Regions from separate parts of the Paenibacillus sp. FSL R5-0407 genome, predicted to be linked through region 3. Evidence: predicted binding sites of a transcription regulator. Region 3 holds the regulator's gene; each other region holds the start of a gene.
What was found. Region 3 encodes Rex, which represses fermentation and respiration genes when NADH is low (regulators of the CRP and FNR family bind a similar motif). Its sites were predicted from a motif close to TTGTGAAATATTTCACAA; they were not measured.
Positions count from the first base shown of each region.

Region 1 (4,247 bases), 1.3 Mb from region 3:
ATGACGATCTCCAGTTTGCAGGCTCTGCGGCTCATCTCCAGCAATACCGGATTGATGACGATCGAATTCTCGATTTGAACCGGACGCACAAAGTAAGTCGTCAGATTATCGACGACATAATCCCCGCCGCCGCTGGCATCTTTCGCCGCGCTTAATCCCGCTTGGGTCATTAACGATGTCAGAACCCCATGAGAGATTGTCCCGATATCGGTTGCCATCTGCGGTGTAATAACCCCATGGAAGAACAACCTTCCGCTTTCATCCCGTTCCTCCGCAAACCCGTTCCACATCAAATGCTCGAACGTTTCCCCCAACTGCGGCTGGTTCCGGGCGTCCCGCATCGCCTGCAGCACTTCCCGGCGGGTCACAGACGAGATCAGTTTTCGGTTGCGGTCCACCACCGGCAAGAAGTCGATTCCTTCCCATACCATTATTTGTGCCGCCGAAGCGAGTGAAGTCTGCAGTCCGACCGTGATCGGATGACGGATCAGACATTTCTCAATGCTTTGATCTCCGCTCAATTCCTCGACATCCTTGCGGCTGACGATGCCGATGACGCGATTCCACTCGTCAACGACCGGAAAGTGCTGATACCCGGTCTCGATCGAGAGCTGATCGAAATCGGAAATATTACTGTTCACCTTAAGCATATTTACCTTCGGCTTGCTCACCACGATATCTTCCACCAGCATGATTTTTTTCTTGATGAGACGGTCGAAAATCGCCCGGTTGATCATCGAGGCTACCGTAAACGTATCATGACGGGAGGAAATAATCGGAAGGGATAACCGGTCCGCCAGCGTTTTGACATCTCGGCTTGTCCCGAAACCGCCGGTGATCAGCACGCCCGCCCCCTGTTCCAGAGCTAGAGAATGAGCGTTCTCCCGGTTGCCGACGAGAAGGAGACTGCCTGCGTCAATGTACCGGGCCATGGCCTCGATCTTCATAGCGCCGATGACATATTTATGCAGCGTCTTGTCAAGCCCGTCCGCTCCGCCGAGTACATGCCCTTCCACGATCTCTACCACATCGCCGAACGTCAGCTGATCCGAAATGTTCCGCGGCTTCTTTTCCACGCGAACCGTTCCGATCCGCTCCTTGGTGATGACGATTCCCAGATTCTCCGCTTCCTTGACGGCACGATACGCCGTCCCTTCGCTGACACCTAAGCTTTTGGCCAATTTGCGCACCGAAATTTTCGTTCCGATCTTGAGACTCTCGATGTGTTGCAGCAGCTGCTCGTGTTTTGTGACGCTCTCCTCATGTCCCTGCAACTGTTATACCCCCCATCTAAATCTGTACTATTCTGTATCTATTATACACGTTTTGGAATTAAAAAAAAACGGACATTCCGTGAGCGAAAACTCCCGGGGCAGCAGTGTTTTGCACGTGTGATGGTAGCTTGCGGTTGGAGAGGCGAGGGGAGTCGCGGATTTTCCTTTGTGGAGCTTATTTTGCGAATCTAATTTTATAGATATCCCTTTTACGAGTCTCCCCCTGCGAATCTTACCATGCGATTATAAATAGCTGTAAAACCTACAGTTAAATCGAGATAAAGTTGCTCTTACGACGAAATAACTGTAAAACCTACCTTTAATTCACCCCTTTTTGCGACCCGAAGGGTAAAAACTCAAAATTAGATGTAGGAATTACGGTTAATATCAACGTTTGATGAAAATTAACTGTACAGTTTGCAGTAAAACTTGCGGGGATCCACTTGAAGACCTTCACTTGAGCAACTTTGCTTGAGGAACTTCGCATGAGGTTATCGTCCTGCCGATCTTACCTGTGAATTTAAAATAGCTGTATAACTTACAGTTATTTCAGGACAAAGTTGCTCTTACTACGAAATAACTGTAGAACCTACCTTTAATTCACCTCTTTATGCGACTTGAAGGGTAAAAACGCAAAATTAGATGTAGTAATTACAGTTAATATCATTTTGGTCGACGTTTGATGAAAATTAACTGTAGTAATTGCAGTTAAACTTGCGAGTCTTCGCTTGAAGACCGAGGTAAATGGTCCTTATCGATGTCATCTGTTCTATGCAGAGGAACTGTGCTGGTTATTGTGAGACTCGTCACACTAACCTTGACGGAAAATCAAAGCTGGTTAGAGCATTTTTATGGGTACGCCTAATTTGTGACTAGTATCACAATCCATGTCAGGTGCGTTGATATAATGAACGCGAAACATAAAATTTTTAATATCAGGAGGAATAATCATGAGTGAAAATATTAAAGTTACGGTCAATGCAACGGAATATCCGCCGCAATTAAAGCATAAAACGATCTTTGCCGCCTACAACGGCCTTGAGTCTGGTGAAGCGATGCTGCTGGTGAACGACCACGATCCGGTGCCTTTGCGTTTTCAATTCGAAGCGATGCATCCCGGACAATTTTCTTGGGAATATCTTGAACAAGGCCCTGAGACATTTCAAGTTAAAATCGGCAAAAACTAATAATCCGGGGGGCGCTGTTCATGGCAACCATTACGGTCATTGATGAGAAAACCATCAAAATAGCGGTGGATCTTGAAGACGCACTTAGCATGATAGCGGAAGCGGAGAGCAATCTGGAACAATACGCTGCTGAGATTCTGATGATCGCCGAAAAAATGCCTGAATTCCAATATACTTATTTTTGCTTTTACGCCTACGATACGGCGATGCTGTTTGAAAAAATGCTGGGGATCGACCCGAAGCAGTACCTGTCATTTTCCTTGGATGCGCCCGACTCTTTCTTTTACACGCTATACGGCGGTATGAAGGGACTTAGCGGCATGGCCCGCCTGTCCAGCGTTCTGACAATGGAGCAAACGGAACTGGAGGTGAATGAAGGATGAGCTCGGAAAACAACCCCGGCACCGGAATCGTAGAGCTGGATGTACGTCCGCAGCTTCGAGCGGGCGAGGAACCGTTCAGCATCATCATGGATACGTTTAAAAACCTGCAGCCCGGCGAAACTTTTGTACTGCATGCGATCATGAAGCCGGCTCCGCTGATCCCCCTCCTTGAGGGAAAAGGATACTCCAGCACTTGTGAGCAGGTCAGCAGCGATCACTGGATCGTTACCTTCGTTCCGCAAACAAACTAAATCAATTCTTTCTTTCATACAAAAACGACCGCCTCCGAAGAAATCCGGTGTGCGGTCGTTTGCTTTTTTGTTATTCGTAGCGTTCAAAAAAATGCTCCTGCCTCTTGCCTCAGCTTTCCCTTTGCTTTCCCTTTGCTTTCCCTTTGCTTTCCCTTTGCTTTCCTTTTGCTCTCCTCTTACTTCCTCTTGCTCTCCTCCGGTTCCTGCCCCGGCCCCCAGTCCCAGCTCTAAAGAACTTCACGTTTCTTATTTACCGAATAAACGCTCAAAATTTAGGCTAAGGAATCGTACCGTGCTTATTTAGTGAAAAATCAGGGGAATCAACGGAATTTGACGGGTATAAGGCCAACTCAGTTCGTTAGAAACTTTTGATGACGCTTTTTCGCCAAATAGCGTTTCTGTAGTTCGTTAATACGCTTCACACAACAGCATAGGCTCCATACAGCTCGGATACAGCTCGGATACAACCCCGCGTACAACTTTTACATGCTTACTATCCATTTATTCACGTTCCTACACATACCTACACATACCTACACATTCATACATGCTCTATTCTCGTCCCATACACGCTTTATACATGCTCTATTCTCGTCCCATACACGCATCATACACACTCTATTCTCGTCCATAAACGCCTCATACACGCTTTTTTCGTCCCATACACGTTGTTGCATACTTGTTCAATGTACGTCCCCGTACGCTTCACACAACAACTCCTCATACACGCCCCATACACACTTCATCCATTTGTATATGCCATCGGCACATACGCGCAGTAAGGATCACTCTCCAGATAATCACCGGTCACCGCATAGGCTCTGGCTCTTGAGCCGCCGCACAGCTGCTTGAACTCGCAGACTCCGCATTTGCCTTTCAGGAGGGATTTGTCACGCAGCTCCCTTAGGATCGGAGAATTCCGATATATTTCAGGTAAAGAGGACTCTCTGACATTTCCGCAGCTTACCGGCAAAAAACCGCTAGGATATACGTCGCCCGTATGGCTGATGAAAACAAAGCCGTCTCCGTCATTCACGCCCTTCGGTGAGCGGCCCAGCACATCAGCCCGCTTTACAGCTTCAGCCTGCAGTCCCTCCTGCGCCTCCCTCTTCTTTTGCTGCATAGAGACCCGGCGAAAATGAGGAGCCTCCG
Region 1 covers NZ_JBBPAX010000001.1:118,365-122,611, reverse strand. Annotated here, with positions in the region: gene NYE70_RS00575 (DRTGG domain-containing protein) at 1-1,274, opposite strand, end outside; gene NYE70_RS00570 (DUF2249 domain-containing protein) at 2,225-2,461, shown strand; gene NYE70_RS00565 (hypothetical protein) at 2,482-2,844, shown strand; gene NYE70_RS00560 (DUF2249 domain-containing protein) at 2,841-3,095, shown strand; gene NYE70_RS00555 (TIGR04053 family radical SAM/SPASM domain-containing protein) at 3,838-4,247, opposite strand, start outside.
Region 1: the regulator Rex is predicted to act here: its motif matches at 2,141-2,158, upstream of NYE70_RS00570 (DUF2249 domain-containing protein).

Region 2 (4,247 bases), 1.9 Mb from region 3:
GAGATCCCCTCCAGATAAGGATTGTCCGGATAATTCAGCGCTTGCCGGATCATCTCCTCTTCCGTCTCCTGAAACGCCTCTTCCCCGAAGCCCATAGCCGCGGCCAGCAGCCGGAACACTTCCACATTGCTTTTGCTCTCTCCCTGAACCGGAATGACCGGTTCCTGAAGCTGGACATAATGATGCCAATAAGAAACATACAAATCCGTATTTTCAAAAGACGATGTCGCCGGCAGCACGATGTCCGCATATTTGGCCGTATCGGTCAGGAATAAATCATGAACTACTGTGAATAGATCTTCCCTGCGCAAGCCCTGTTCGACCTTGCCCGTATCCGGCGCCACCACAGCCGGGTTCGAGCAGTAAACAAACAGCGAACGGATCGGCGGATCAAGCGTGAGCAACGCCTCCCCGATGCGGTTCATATTGATGGTGCGGACCTGGGCATCCGACCTTAAGTCCGGGCGCTCCAACGCATCCGAATTCATATTGGCGTAAGCGCCGTTCGACTTGAACGCTCCGCCGCCCGGAACGAGCCACTGCCCGGTCAAAGCCGGCAGGCAGCTAATCGTACGGATCGCCATTCCGCCATTATCATGGTGTTGAAGCCCGTTGCCCATATGAATATAAGCGGGCGAAGTCTCCGCATACATGATTGCGAGGGCTTCGATATCCTCGGCAGGAACCCCCGTAATCGCCGAAACATGAAGTGGCGTATAGGTTTTCACATGCTCGCGAAGCTCCTCATGACCCAAGGTATACCGTTCAAGGAACTCTTCGTTCACCAATCCCCGCGCAAACAGCACATGCATCATACCTAGCGCCAACGCACTGTCCGTCCCGGGATATAGCGGGATGAACCAATCGGCTCTTTGGCCGGTACGGTTGCGGTGAACGTCGATGACTACGAGCTTCGCCCCCTGCTTCCGGGCCTTTTCAATCAGGGCGACCTGGTGCATATTCGTGCTGACGATATTGCCGCCCCACACAATAATCAGCTTTGCCTTCAACGTTTCTTCCGGGCTGGTACCGCCGCCAAAGCCCATCGTGTATTCCCAGCCGGCACTCCCCGCAGCCGTGCAGATCGCACGCTGCAGTTTGGATGCGCCCAACCGGTTGAAGAATCGCCGGTCCATTCCCTCGACGCTAAGAATCCCCATATTTCCGTAAAAGTTGTACGGCAGGATCGATTCGGGACCATGCTCTCGGGTCAGTTCCTGAAATCGCCCTGCGATTTCAGCTATGGCTTCATCCCAGGTAATCCGTTCGAATTTCCCCTCTCCCTTAGCGCCGATGCGCTTCATAGGGTACAGCACCCGTTCAGGATGATAGACCCGCTCAGCCATATTACGCACCTTATTGCAGATCGCTCCCTGCGTAATCGGATGGTCGGGATTTCCCGTCACCTTCACGATCTTTCCGTTCTCTTTATGCAGCAGTAAACCGCAGGTATCCGGGCAATCAAGCGGACACACCGCGGGAAATATTCCGTTCTCTTCATGAATCATTGCGAGCTTCCCTCCCTATCTAAGTAATTGTAGAAAAAAGCCCAATCCTTGTCTACAGGCAAGGTGGAGCCGCCGTCTTTCCGACAACGTGTAAGACGAAAAAGGCCGCTCTTCGCGAACGAAGACGCAGCCTTTAGACCGTTTAATACCGAAGTATATTACTATGAAGTTACAGCCTTGAGCCTGCTGCTTAAGGAAAGAGCATCGGACCGGAAGATGGGGCCGAAGCATTAGCCGAAGCATTGGCTGGTACATTGGTTGGTCCATTATTCGATACATTGGCCGAATTTACCTGTTTTCCCGTTAATGTCGTTCCTGCACCGTTGTCTTTTAAATAGGCCGTCCAGTAAGCACCGGCAACAAACAATGCGCCGCCCACGAGGTTCCCCAACCATACCGGAACAAAATTTCTGAAGTAATCTCCCCAGGAGAAGTAGCCTTCAAAGATGGCAGCCGGAATCAGGAACATATTTGCTACGACGTGCTGAAACCCGATTGCAACGAAAGCCATCGTCGGGAACCAGATCCCGAGAATTTTCCCGCTCATATTATCTGCACCATAAGACAGCCATACGGCAAGGGCCACGAGCCAGTTACAGCCGATCCCCGATATGAAAGCCTGCAAAAAGCTGTCATCCAGCTTATGCCCGGCCATATCAACCAGTTTATCCAGGTATACGCCGCTGGAGGTCAGCCCTACGACATGTCCGAAAAAGTAAGCGACGAACAACGCGCCTACAAAGTTACTTATAGTGATGAGGAGCAGGTTTTTGCACATCTCACCCGTCGTAATCCGTTTCGCCAGCCGCGATAACGGCACGGCCATCATGTTTCCTGTTAGTAGCTCTCCACCGGCGAGAAGCACCAGGATCAGACCGATCGGGAATACCGCTGCGCCGATAAAAGAAGCGATGCTGCCCCATTCTTTCGGAGCGCCGGCTATAACGCGAATATCCAGCAAAAATCCGAGGGCGATAAAGGCCCCGCCTAAAAACCCAAGAATCAAAACCGTCAGCAAAGGATTGTGCGCCTTCTTGATGCCCATTTCGACCGTCACTTTCGCAATTTGATCAGGTTTATTGTAAGCCATGATTCATTCTCCTTTAGGACTATGTTTGTAAACTCTCCTACTCCGCCTTAATTGTAACTTGGGTATTTCAATCCTTAAGTAACATAAGTCACGACACGGCCTCATAAAGTGAAGAATTTCACACAAATATGTAAAAAAGAAAAAGCCGGCAGAATGATAATTCTGCTGGCGGGAGATAGTCTGGAATGGGGTTAATTCTGTTGTCCGGTGTTACGCCTGAACTGTTTCTCTTACCGGTACTTCCGGCAGTGCGCCAAGGCCTGCGCTGTTCAAGAAGTTCCAAGGCTTGTTGTAATGAGGCTGGAAGAAGAAGTCGACGAACGCCAGCTCTTCCATCTTCATGCCGTTTTGGATGCAAACCGAAATCGTATTGATCGACTGCGTCAAATCGACCTTCGACATGATTTGAGCGCCCAGAATGCGTCTGGTTTCTTTTTCATAGACTACTTTCAGCATTACCGGCTCATGGGTCGGCATAAATTCAGGACGATAGTTATCCGTAATCATGACCGCTTCCGCTTCAATACCGGCATCTTTAGCGGCCGTTTCCGTCATCCCGGTTCCTGCAATATTATCCTCGTAGATTTTGATACCCGAGGTTCCTTGAGTCCCCATATATCTAACCGTTGGGGCCACCAGATTACGGGCGACCAAAGTTCCCATCCGGACAGCGTTGGTAGCGAGTGGAATATAGGCATGCTTCTTGGTCGGGTTGTAGAACACCGCGCAGCTGTCGCCTGCCGCATAAACGTCCGGCGTACTGGTCCGCATATATTCATCCACGATGATCGCGCCGTTCCCGAGCATGTCAACTTGCCCTTTCAACAGGTCCGTATTCGGACGGAACCCGATGCACATAATGACCAGATCCGCATCGTACTGACCGCGGTCCGTTACTACCTGGCCCACTTTGCCGTGCTCACCTGTGAATTTCGTCACTTTCTCGCCCAAGGCAAGAGTAATTCCATGCTCACGGAGCGATGCTTCGATTTTATCCGTATACTCGGCATCCAGATACTTGCTCAAGATACGGTCTTCCGCATCGATCAAAGTCACCTGCTTGCCGTTCAGTTGGAACGCTTCGACCAGCTCTACTCCGATATAGCCTGCGCCAACCACAACGATGTTTTTAGCTTGCTCGGCCTTTTCGATAATGGTGTTCGAATGATTGAAGTTTTTCGAGAGCAGAATGTTCTCCAGCTCGATGCCTTCGAACTTCGGAATGATCGGCCACGAGCCTGTCGTCACGATCAACTTATCGAATGTATCAGTCAACTCTTCGCCGGTCTCCAGGTTGCGGGCCTTCAGCGTTTTTGCCGCCGTATCCACCGCAGTTACCTCATGGCGCATCTTCGTGTTCACGCCCAGTTCAGCCAATTGTGCCGGCGACGAATAGAACAGGCCTTGCGGGTCTTTCACCATGCCGCCGACATATAAAGCAATGCCGCACGACAGGAAGGAGATGTTGTCATTGCGCTCGTATACCGTAATTTCCGCCTCCGGATAAAGCTTTGCTGTATTTACAATGGCTGCTGTTCCTGCGTGAGTACATCCGATAACTGCTACTTTCATGATTTCTTCCTCCTCGAATCCCCTGTATTGTTTTATTTAATAAGTTTGTAATCGTTAGGGGTATTATTTGTGAAATT
Region 2 covers NZ_JBBPAX010000001.1:3,276,588-3,280,834, forward strand. Annotated here, with positions in the region: gene NYE70_RS15670 (molybdopterin-containing oxidoreductase family protein) at 1-1,508, opposite strand, end outside; gene NYE70_RS15675 (formate/nitrite transporter family protein) at 1,699-2,598, opposite strand; gene NYE70_RS15680 (FAD-dependent oxidoreductase) at 2,809-4,170, opposite strand.
Region 2: the regulator Rex is predicted to act here: its motif matches at 2,705-2,722, upstream of NYE70_RS15675 (formate/nitrite transporter family protein).

Region 3 (4,247 bases):
CTCTTCCTTTCCCCGATGCCGGCTTATTCCGGTTTCTCTTTCATACCCTGCGGCATGTTATCGGCCTAACAGGCCCTCAAAGGCAGCCTGGGCTTCAAACCGGACCTTCTCCTCGTCAAGTGTCAGACAAGCTCCGTGCTTAACTACCTGCTTACCGTTCACCCAAACATGCTCGACATCCTTCGAACCCGCCGAGTAAACGGCATGGGAAATATAATCCGTCCGCGGCAAGAAATGGGCTTGCTCCGTATTCAGCGCGATGAAGTCCGCCTTCATGCCCGCGGCCAGTCTGCCCGTATCTTGAAGGAAGAGCGATTTCGCTCCGTATTCCGTACCCATTCTGAGCGCTTCCGCAGCCGGAACTGCGGTCGGGTCGCCCGAGACTCCTTTGTGAATAAGAGCTGCCAGGCGGATTTCCTCGAACATATCTAGGTTATTATTGCTAGCTGGTCCGTCTGTGCCCAGGGATACGGTTACGCCCGCTTTAAGCAGGTCCGGTACGCGGGCAACTCCGCTTGCCAGTTTGAGATTGCTGCCCGGGTTATGGGAAACGGCCACATTGTGCGCCGCCAAAATTTCGATCTCCTCATCCGTCAAATGCACAGCATGTGCCAAAAGTGCCGGACGGCTGAACAATCCCAGGTTCAACAAATGCTGAACCGGACGCAATCCGTAATCCGCTACGTTCTGCTCGACCTCGGCCCGTGTTTCCGACATATGCGTATGCAGCGGCAGATTCAGGTCATGTGCCGCCTGAACGATCTTCTCGATATAATCCGGCGGACAGGTATATGGCGAGTGCGGCGACATCATCGTCGTAATCCGCCCGTCCGCTTTACCATGCCAATTACGGGCAAAAGCCACCGCCTCATCCAGCTTGTGCTGCTGAACGTCAGGCGGGCATAGCCCGATGACTCCGCGCGTCAGTACCGCCCGGATCCCCGATTGCTCGACAACGGAAGCCACTTGGTCCATGTGATCGTACATATCCAGGAAGGTCGTTGTTCCGCCTTTCAGCATTTCCAGAACGGACAATGCTGTGCCGCGGTAGACATCCTCCCCGGTAAATTTAGCTTCCATCGGCCACATTTTTTCCTGCAGCCAGGTTTGAAGCACCATGTCATCCCCATAACCGCGAAGCAAAGACATGGCGGCATGACCATGGGTATTGACGAGTCCCGGCAAGAAGAGCAGGCCTTTACCGTCGAAGGTTTCGGCGCCCTCCACGCCTTCTTCCGGACGCTGTTCGCCTATATAAGTAATCGTGCTGCCTTCTACCAGCATATATCCGCGAATGACCGGCTTCTCCCGGTCCGGCACGGCGAAGGTTCCGTCTTTAATCAACCATTTCCGATTCATGTTCCGAATGTTCCTTTCCTCCGTTCAAATAATAAGCAAGACTCATCAAGTCGGTTGTGAAATCGGCCGCATGCACCCGCACCTCAGAAGGTACCTTAAGGATCGTGGGCGCAAAATTCAAGATAGCCCCAATTCCAGCGGCCACAAGCTGGTCAGCTACTCGCTGGGCTTCCGGTGCGGGAACCGTAATAATTCCGATCCGGATCTGATTGCCTCTTACCGTATCCACCAGATCTTCGATCGGTTGAATCGTGATATTGTTGATCTGGGTACCGATTTTACCAGGGGATGCGTCGAATACGGCGACGATTTTCATATTGTCCTTCAAATAAGCGTTGTAATTCGACAATGCTTGTCCGAGATTACCGGCTCCGATCAAAGCCACGTTGATCTGCTGGTCCAGGTTCAGAATCTGGCGGATTTTCTCGATCAGATAGGAAACGTCATATCCGATCCCCTTTCGGCCAAAGTCGCCGAAATAAGCCAGGTCTTTACGGATTTGCGCCGGATTGAGATCCAGCTTTTGTCCAAGCTCCTGGGAAGAAACCGTCGGGACCTCCCGGCGGCTCAGTTCATTAAGAAAACGTAAATACACCGGCAATCTGCGTACTACGGCGTCAGAAATTTTTTCCGATTTCATTTGGTTATCCCCCTAATAGGCGCGATTTGAAGAACGTTTATTGTTCCTCTGCGTTCAGCCATTCCGAAATTCGCGGAATCATCTGCCCGAGCGGCATATGCTCCATTTTCGGTCCGGGCAAAGAATATAAAAAGTATTTCCCGTAGTAAGATTCCAAGATGCGTGTATCGTAAACAACCACGATCCCGCGGTCCTGCGAAGACCGGACCAGACGTCCGAAGCCCTGCTTGAACCGAATGACGGCTTGCGGAACGGACAGCTTCATGAACGGGTTCTTCTTCTGCTGCTGCAGCCGTTCGCTCTTTGCCTCCACAAGCGGGTGGTTGGGTGGCTGAAAAGGCAGACGGACAATAGCGAGACTCGTCAGAGCTTCCCCCGGAATGTCCACGCCTTCCCAGAAGCTGCTCGTTCCGAGCAGCACCGAAGCATGTTGTCCCTGGAAGCGACGGGTCAGCTTGGTCCGGCTTCCGCTATCCATTCCCTGCCCGATCACGGTAATTCCTTGTCCGGCCAGCAGCTCCTTCAAAGGATCATATACCTGCCTCAGCATCCGGTACGAAGTAAACAGGACCATCATACGGCCCTTCGTTACCACCGCTGTGTCGGCGAGGGACTGAACCAGAGTAGCCACGAAATGATCGTCCCCTACACTTCCCTTTACGCTCGGAAAGTCCCGCGGAATGACCAGCAGCGCCTGTTCCCGGTAATTGAACGGAGAAGGCAGCATCGAAGTAATCAGTCTGTCCTCCGCCGCGGCTTCGGTTAATCCAAGCTGATCTATCATATACTGGAACGATTTGTCGACCGACAACGTAGCCGAGGTCATGACTACACTTTTCTTTTTGTCGAAGAAATAACCCTTCAATTGCGCGCTCACGTCGATCGGAACCGCGAAAATTTGCAGGGACCGGCTACGGTAATTACCGTTTCCTTCTATCCAGTATACCGTATTCTCGTCCTCCAGCTTAATAAAAAATCGCAGCGCATCGCGTTCGGTTCCGAGATCCTTCAAGAGTCCGCTAATATCGGTGATCAGGCTCTCATAGCCGTAATCATGGTCGTCTTCCTTAAGCTCGTTGATCATCCGCTCGCCTTTGCGGAGAACGTCGCCCATAGCCACAAAAATTTGATTCTCCAGCGCGGCAAGCGTATCCCACGCCTTCGGTTTCTTTTGCGGCAGCAAGCGCAGCACAAACTGTCCAGGATCCCCTGGCGCTGCATCGCTGCGTTCAGGCATCAGCGTAAACATCAGCTCGGCCAGCCGATCCCAGTTCTCCTTCACATCCACAAGGGTCGGATACAATCCGTCAATAACCGAACACCATTCCGCAGATTTCTCACTTCCCGATTGCTGCAGCATACTGCGCAGATTCGGGAATTGCCCGGTATTACTATCCTTAAACAGCCGGGTGAGCGTATGGACAACGGTAAAATACTTCATTTGAAGTCCCAAATGCTTGCCTGCCACTTCTTCCAAATGATGCGCTTCGTCAATTACCAGACGTTCGTATCCAGGCAGCAGCTGGTGGCCGGCTTGAATATCGGTGAACAGCTTGGAATGGTTCGTAATGACCACATCGGCAACACCCGCTTCATGCTTGGCCTTGTGATAGTAACATTTGCGGAACCACGGGCAAGAGCGGCCAAGGCACGAGTCCGATTCACTCGCCACCGTTTCCCAAAAATCTCCACCACGGTTTCCAAGGTTCAGCTCCTCGTCGTCGCCCGTCTCCGTATGGGCCAGCCATACGATCATCTGGGCGGCCGTCATCACCTCTTCTTTAGGTGTCGCAAAGTCTCTTCTATTAATTTTATGTTCAAATTTGCGCAAACACAAATAATGCTGTCTTCCCTTGAATACGGCTGCGCTGAACGGAAAAGGCACGACCTCCGTCAACAGGGGCACATCCCTTTCCCTCAGCTGCTCCTGGAGGTTGATCGTATGCGTGCTGACCATTACCTTCTCATCATTCTTCACGCTGTGGTAAATAGCCGGCAGCAAATATCCGAGCGATTTACCCGTTCCGGTCCCCGCCTCGATCAGCAAGTGCTTATCTTCGTCAAAAGCCCGGGTCACCTCGTTCAGCATCAGGTTCTGTGCTTCGCGCTCCTCATAATCGGGCAGCTTGGCGCGCAGCTTCTCCCGGACCTGCTCCATGAATTGCTCAAAGGACACATCGCGAAGCGGATTGCCAAGCATGGAGTTTCTGGCAGGCTCGATGTCCATCCAGTCCTCCACCTGCAGCGC
Region 3 covers NZ_JBBPAX010000001.1:1,408,484-1,412,730, forward strand. Annotated here, with positions in the region: gene NYE70_RS06850 (amidohydrolase) at 58-1,359, opposite strand; gene NYE70_RS06855 (redox-sensing transcriptional repressor Rex) at 1,337-1,999, opposite strand; gene dinG (ATP-dependent DNA helicase DinG) at 2,037-4,247, opposite strand, start outside.

Region 4 (4,247 bases), 2.5 Mb from region 3:
GCAAGACGAAAACAAAGAACTTCTCCGCCTATATCCCTTATGACCAGAATGTGCTCAAGGAAATTACCGATCTCAGCGAAACGAACAAATTCGATTTGAATTGGAAAAAGATGCAGGGGGAAAGCATCTGGCTGACTTTCCTGACATCCATCGTTCCGCTTGCGATCATGTTCATTCTGTTCTTCTTCCTGTTTAATCAAGCACAGGGCGGCGGCGGCAAAGTGATGAACTTCGGCAAGAGCCGGGCCCGTCTTTATAATGAGGAGAAGAAGAAGGTTACGTTTGAGGACGTAGCTGGAGCCGACGAAGAGAAGCAAGAGCTTGTCGAAGTCGTTGAATTCTTGAAAGACCCGCGGAAATTCTCCGCGGTTGGAGCACGTATCCCTAAAGGGGTTCTGCTCGTGGGTCCTCCGGGGACCGGTAAAACGTTACTTGCCCGTGCAGTAGCCGGGGAAGCGGGCGTACCATTCTTCAGCATCTCTGGTTCCGACTTCGTGGAAATGTTCGTTGGTGTCGGTGCTTCCCGCGTACGGGATTTGTTCGAGAATGCGAAGAAGAACGCGCCTTGTATCATTTTCATCGACGAAATCGATGCCGTAGGCCGTCAGCGCGGCGCCGGACTCGGCGGCGGGCATGACGAACGCGAACAGACCCTCAACCAGTTGCTCGTTGAGATGGACGGTTTCGGCGGCAATGAAGGTATTATCATCGTGGCGGCAACCAACCGCGCGGATATTCTGGACCCTGCCTTGCTGCGTCCTGGACGTTTTGACCGTCAAATCACGGTTGACCGTCCTGACGTGAAGGGCCGCGAAGCGGTACTGAAAGTTCATGCGCGCAACAAGCCGCTGACCAAGGACGTTCGCCTGGACGTCATCGCCAAACGGACGACCGGCTTTACCGGCGCCGATCTGGAGAATTTGCTGAACGAAGCGGCTTTGCTGGCGGCTCGCCGCAACCGCAAAGATATCTCTATGCGTGAAGTGGATGAAGCGATTGACCGCGTTATCGTCGGTACTGAGAAGCGCAGCCGCGTAATCAGCGACCGTGAGAAACGGATTGTGGCGTTCCATGAAGCGGGCCATACGATTGTAGGCTACTTCCTGGAGCACGCGGATATGGTGCACAAGGTTACGATCATTCCTCGCGGCCGTGCCGGCGGATACGTAATCATGTTGCCGAAGGAAGACCGCATGCTCGTTACGAAGCAAGAGCTGCTTGATAAGGTAACCGGCCTGCTGGGCGGCCGCGTGGCGGAGGAGCTGTTCATCGGCGAAATCGGCACCGGGGCGTACAGCGACTTCCAGCAAGCGACAAGCATTGTGCGCAGCATGATCGTCGAATACGGTATGAGCGAGAAGCTTGGACCGATGCAGTTCGGCACGTCGCAAGGCCAAGTGTTCCTGGGCCGCGATATCGGACACGAACAGAACTACAGCGATCAGATCGCTTACGAGATCGACCAGGAAATGCAGCGTTTCATTACTGAATCGTATGAGCGTTGTAAACAGCTGTTGACCGAGCATGCCGCCGAGGTTCGCCTCATCGCGGAAACTTTGCTCGAAGTCGAAACGCTGGAACTGGAGCAGATCAAGGAATTGATCGAAAATGGCAAGCTGCCTGAAACCGGCGAAGCCGGCAATGACAGCGGCAACGGTTCTTCCGAACCGGGCGAGCCGATCGTGGATAACATTGGGGACGTACGCGTCCGTATCCAGGGTAAAACCGAGGATCCGGCACCTGCAGGTCCTACCGGGGATATCCCGAACGAGATTCCTGGAAGTTCCACGAACGACATCTCTAACGACCCTACGGTGGATGCACCCGAAGGTACGGTAAGTGATGCTCCGCAAACGCCGGACCAAGACAATAAAGACGGCAACGGCCAAGGAGGCGGAAATACGCCAACGGTATAAGGCGTAGCCGTATACAACCAAACACGAAAGGGAGACTCATTGAGTCTCCCTTTTTTTATTGTCCGATTCAATGGCTCAATCCCGGATCGTATTTTCTCGGGAGGGATTGGCCAATACGCAGGTGCACATGATTTTGTCTAAAATTTGATCTATCCGGTACAGATTGATTGACAGCCCTAATTCCCTTGTGTAAATTAGTTGTTAAACACACCGTGTGAAATTGGTTACGTTGACGGGAAGTATGCGTATTTTTGCACAATCATAAAGGAGATGCGGACAAGAGAGAGGATCGCGGCTTGAACCGCGGGCGCATTCTAGGGGAGGAAGTCAGGTGGAAGCTCTAGCACTGGAGCGGAAGGCGGAAATGAACCGTGAACTTCGGGAGAGGTTGGTTCAGCTAAAAAAGGAACGCAATGCCATTATTTTAGCGCACTATTATCAGCGCGATGAAATCCAAGAGGTGGCCGACTTTCGCGGCGACTCCTTTCTGCTTGCCCAAAAGGCAGCCTCAACCGATGCTGAGACCATCGTGTTCTGCGGGGTTCACTTTATGGGCGAGAGCGCGAAAATTTTGGCTCCGAACAAGACGGTCTTAATTCCGGACGAACGGGCAGGCTGCCCGATGGCCGACATGGTTAATGTGGACGGTTTGCGCAAGCTGAAGGCACAGCACCCTAACGCCAAGGTGGTCACTTATATTAACTCATCGGCCGAAATCAAAGCGGAGACGGATATATGCTGTACCTCTTCCAATGCAGTGAAGGTTATTAATTCGGTGGATGCCGAAGAGATCATCTGGGTTCCCGATAAAAATCTGGGCCATTACGTTCAGCAGCATACGGACAAAAAGCTCATTATTTGGGAAGGGTATTGCAATACGCATGATATGTTGACTGTGAAAGACGTGGTCGAAATGAAGGCGAAGTATCCGAACGCTGAGTTTGTCGTCCACCCGGAATGCCGGCCTGAGGTGGTAGCCATGGGTGATTTTGTAGGCAGCACGACCGCAATTCTGGATTACTGCAAAAATTCGTCCAACCGCCAATTTATTATCGGTACGGAAGACGGAACGGGTTACCAGCTGCGGAAAGACAGCCCCGACAAGGAATTCCATTTCGCTACGAAATTTCTGGTATGTCCCAACATGAAAGTCAATAATCTAAAGAAACTGGTCAAATGTCTGGAAACGATGCAGCCGCAAATTTATGTGCCGCCTGCCATTGCCGATAAGGCCAGAACCTCACTAGAGCGCATGCTACAAGTTAAGTAGCATGCGCTACTCTCTGTTCAAGGGCAGGCGATACCTTTGATTCCACAATATTTGATTGACTTCGATTTGAATGAAATACCGGTGATCGATACGGACGTCATTGTCATCGGATCGGGGATTGCGGGCCTGTTCACGGCCATCAAAGCAAGCGAAGACCGCCGCGTTACCGTAATTACGAAGAAATCGTTGATGGAGAGCAACACCAGATATGCTCAGGGCGGGATCGCTGCGGTTATTTCCGATGAGGATTCTCCCGCTTCTCACCGGGAGGATACGCTGATGGCCGGGGCAGGACTTTGCTCTTCGGATTCCGTAAATATCTTGGTGAATGAGGGACCCCGCGGGGTTGAAGAGCTTATTACGCTGGGAACGGCATTTGATTTGGAGAACGGCGAGTTGGCGTTGACGAAAGAGGGAGCGCACAGCCACCGGAGAATTCTGCATGCGAACGGCGATGCAACCGGCTATGAAATTGTTCGTGCGTTGTCGGAACAGGTTGCGGGGCATGCTAATATCGATATTTGGAACGATCATTTTGTAATTGACCTGATTACGGAGGATAATGAATGTCTGGGGGCTTTAGTTCAGCGCCCGGACGGTCAGCGTGTGTTCCTGAGGGGAAATGCAACGATACTGTGCAGCGGGGGAAGCGGTCAATTGTACCGTTACACCACGAATCCGGAGGTGGCCACGGGTGACGGGGTGGCTATAGCTTACCGGGCCGGCGCCCTGATCAGGGATATCGAATTCATACAGTTTCACCCCACTTCGCTCTGTTATCCGGGCGCTCCGCGTTTTCTGATCTCGGAGGCGGTGCGCGGGGAAGGTGCCATCTTGCGCAATATTCACGGAGAACGGTTCATGGAGAGGTACCATGAACTGCTAGAATTAGCTCCCCGGGATATCGTGGCTCGCGCTATCGTCAGCGAGATGGAAGCGACCAAGTCGAGCGTTGTGTACCTTGATATAACCCATGAAGATTCGGATACGATTAAGCAGCGTTTCCCGACGATTTATGAAACCTGCATCAGCTACGGACTCGATATGACTTCCGATTGGAT
Region 4 covers NZ_JBBPAX010000001.1:3,896,720-3,900,966, forward strand. Annotated here, with positions in the region: gene ftsH (ATP-dependent zinc metalloprotease FtsH) at 1-1,916, shown strand, start outside; gene nadA (quinolinate synthase NadA) at 2,248-3,186, shown strand; gene nadB (L-aspartate oxidase) at 3,223-4,247, shown strand, end outside.
Region 4: the regulator Rex is predicted to act here: its motif matches at 2,158-2,175, upstream of nadA (quinolinate synthase NadA).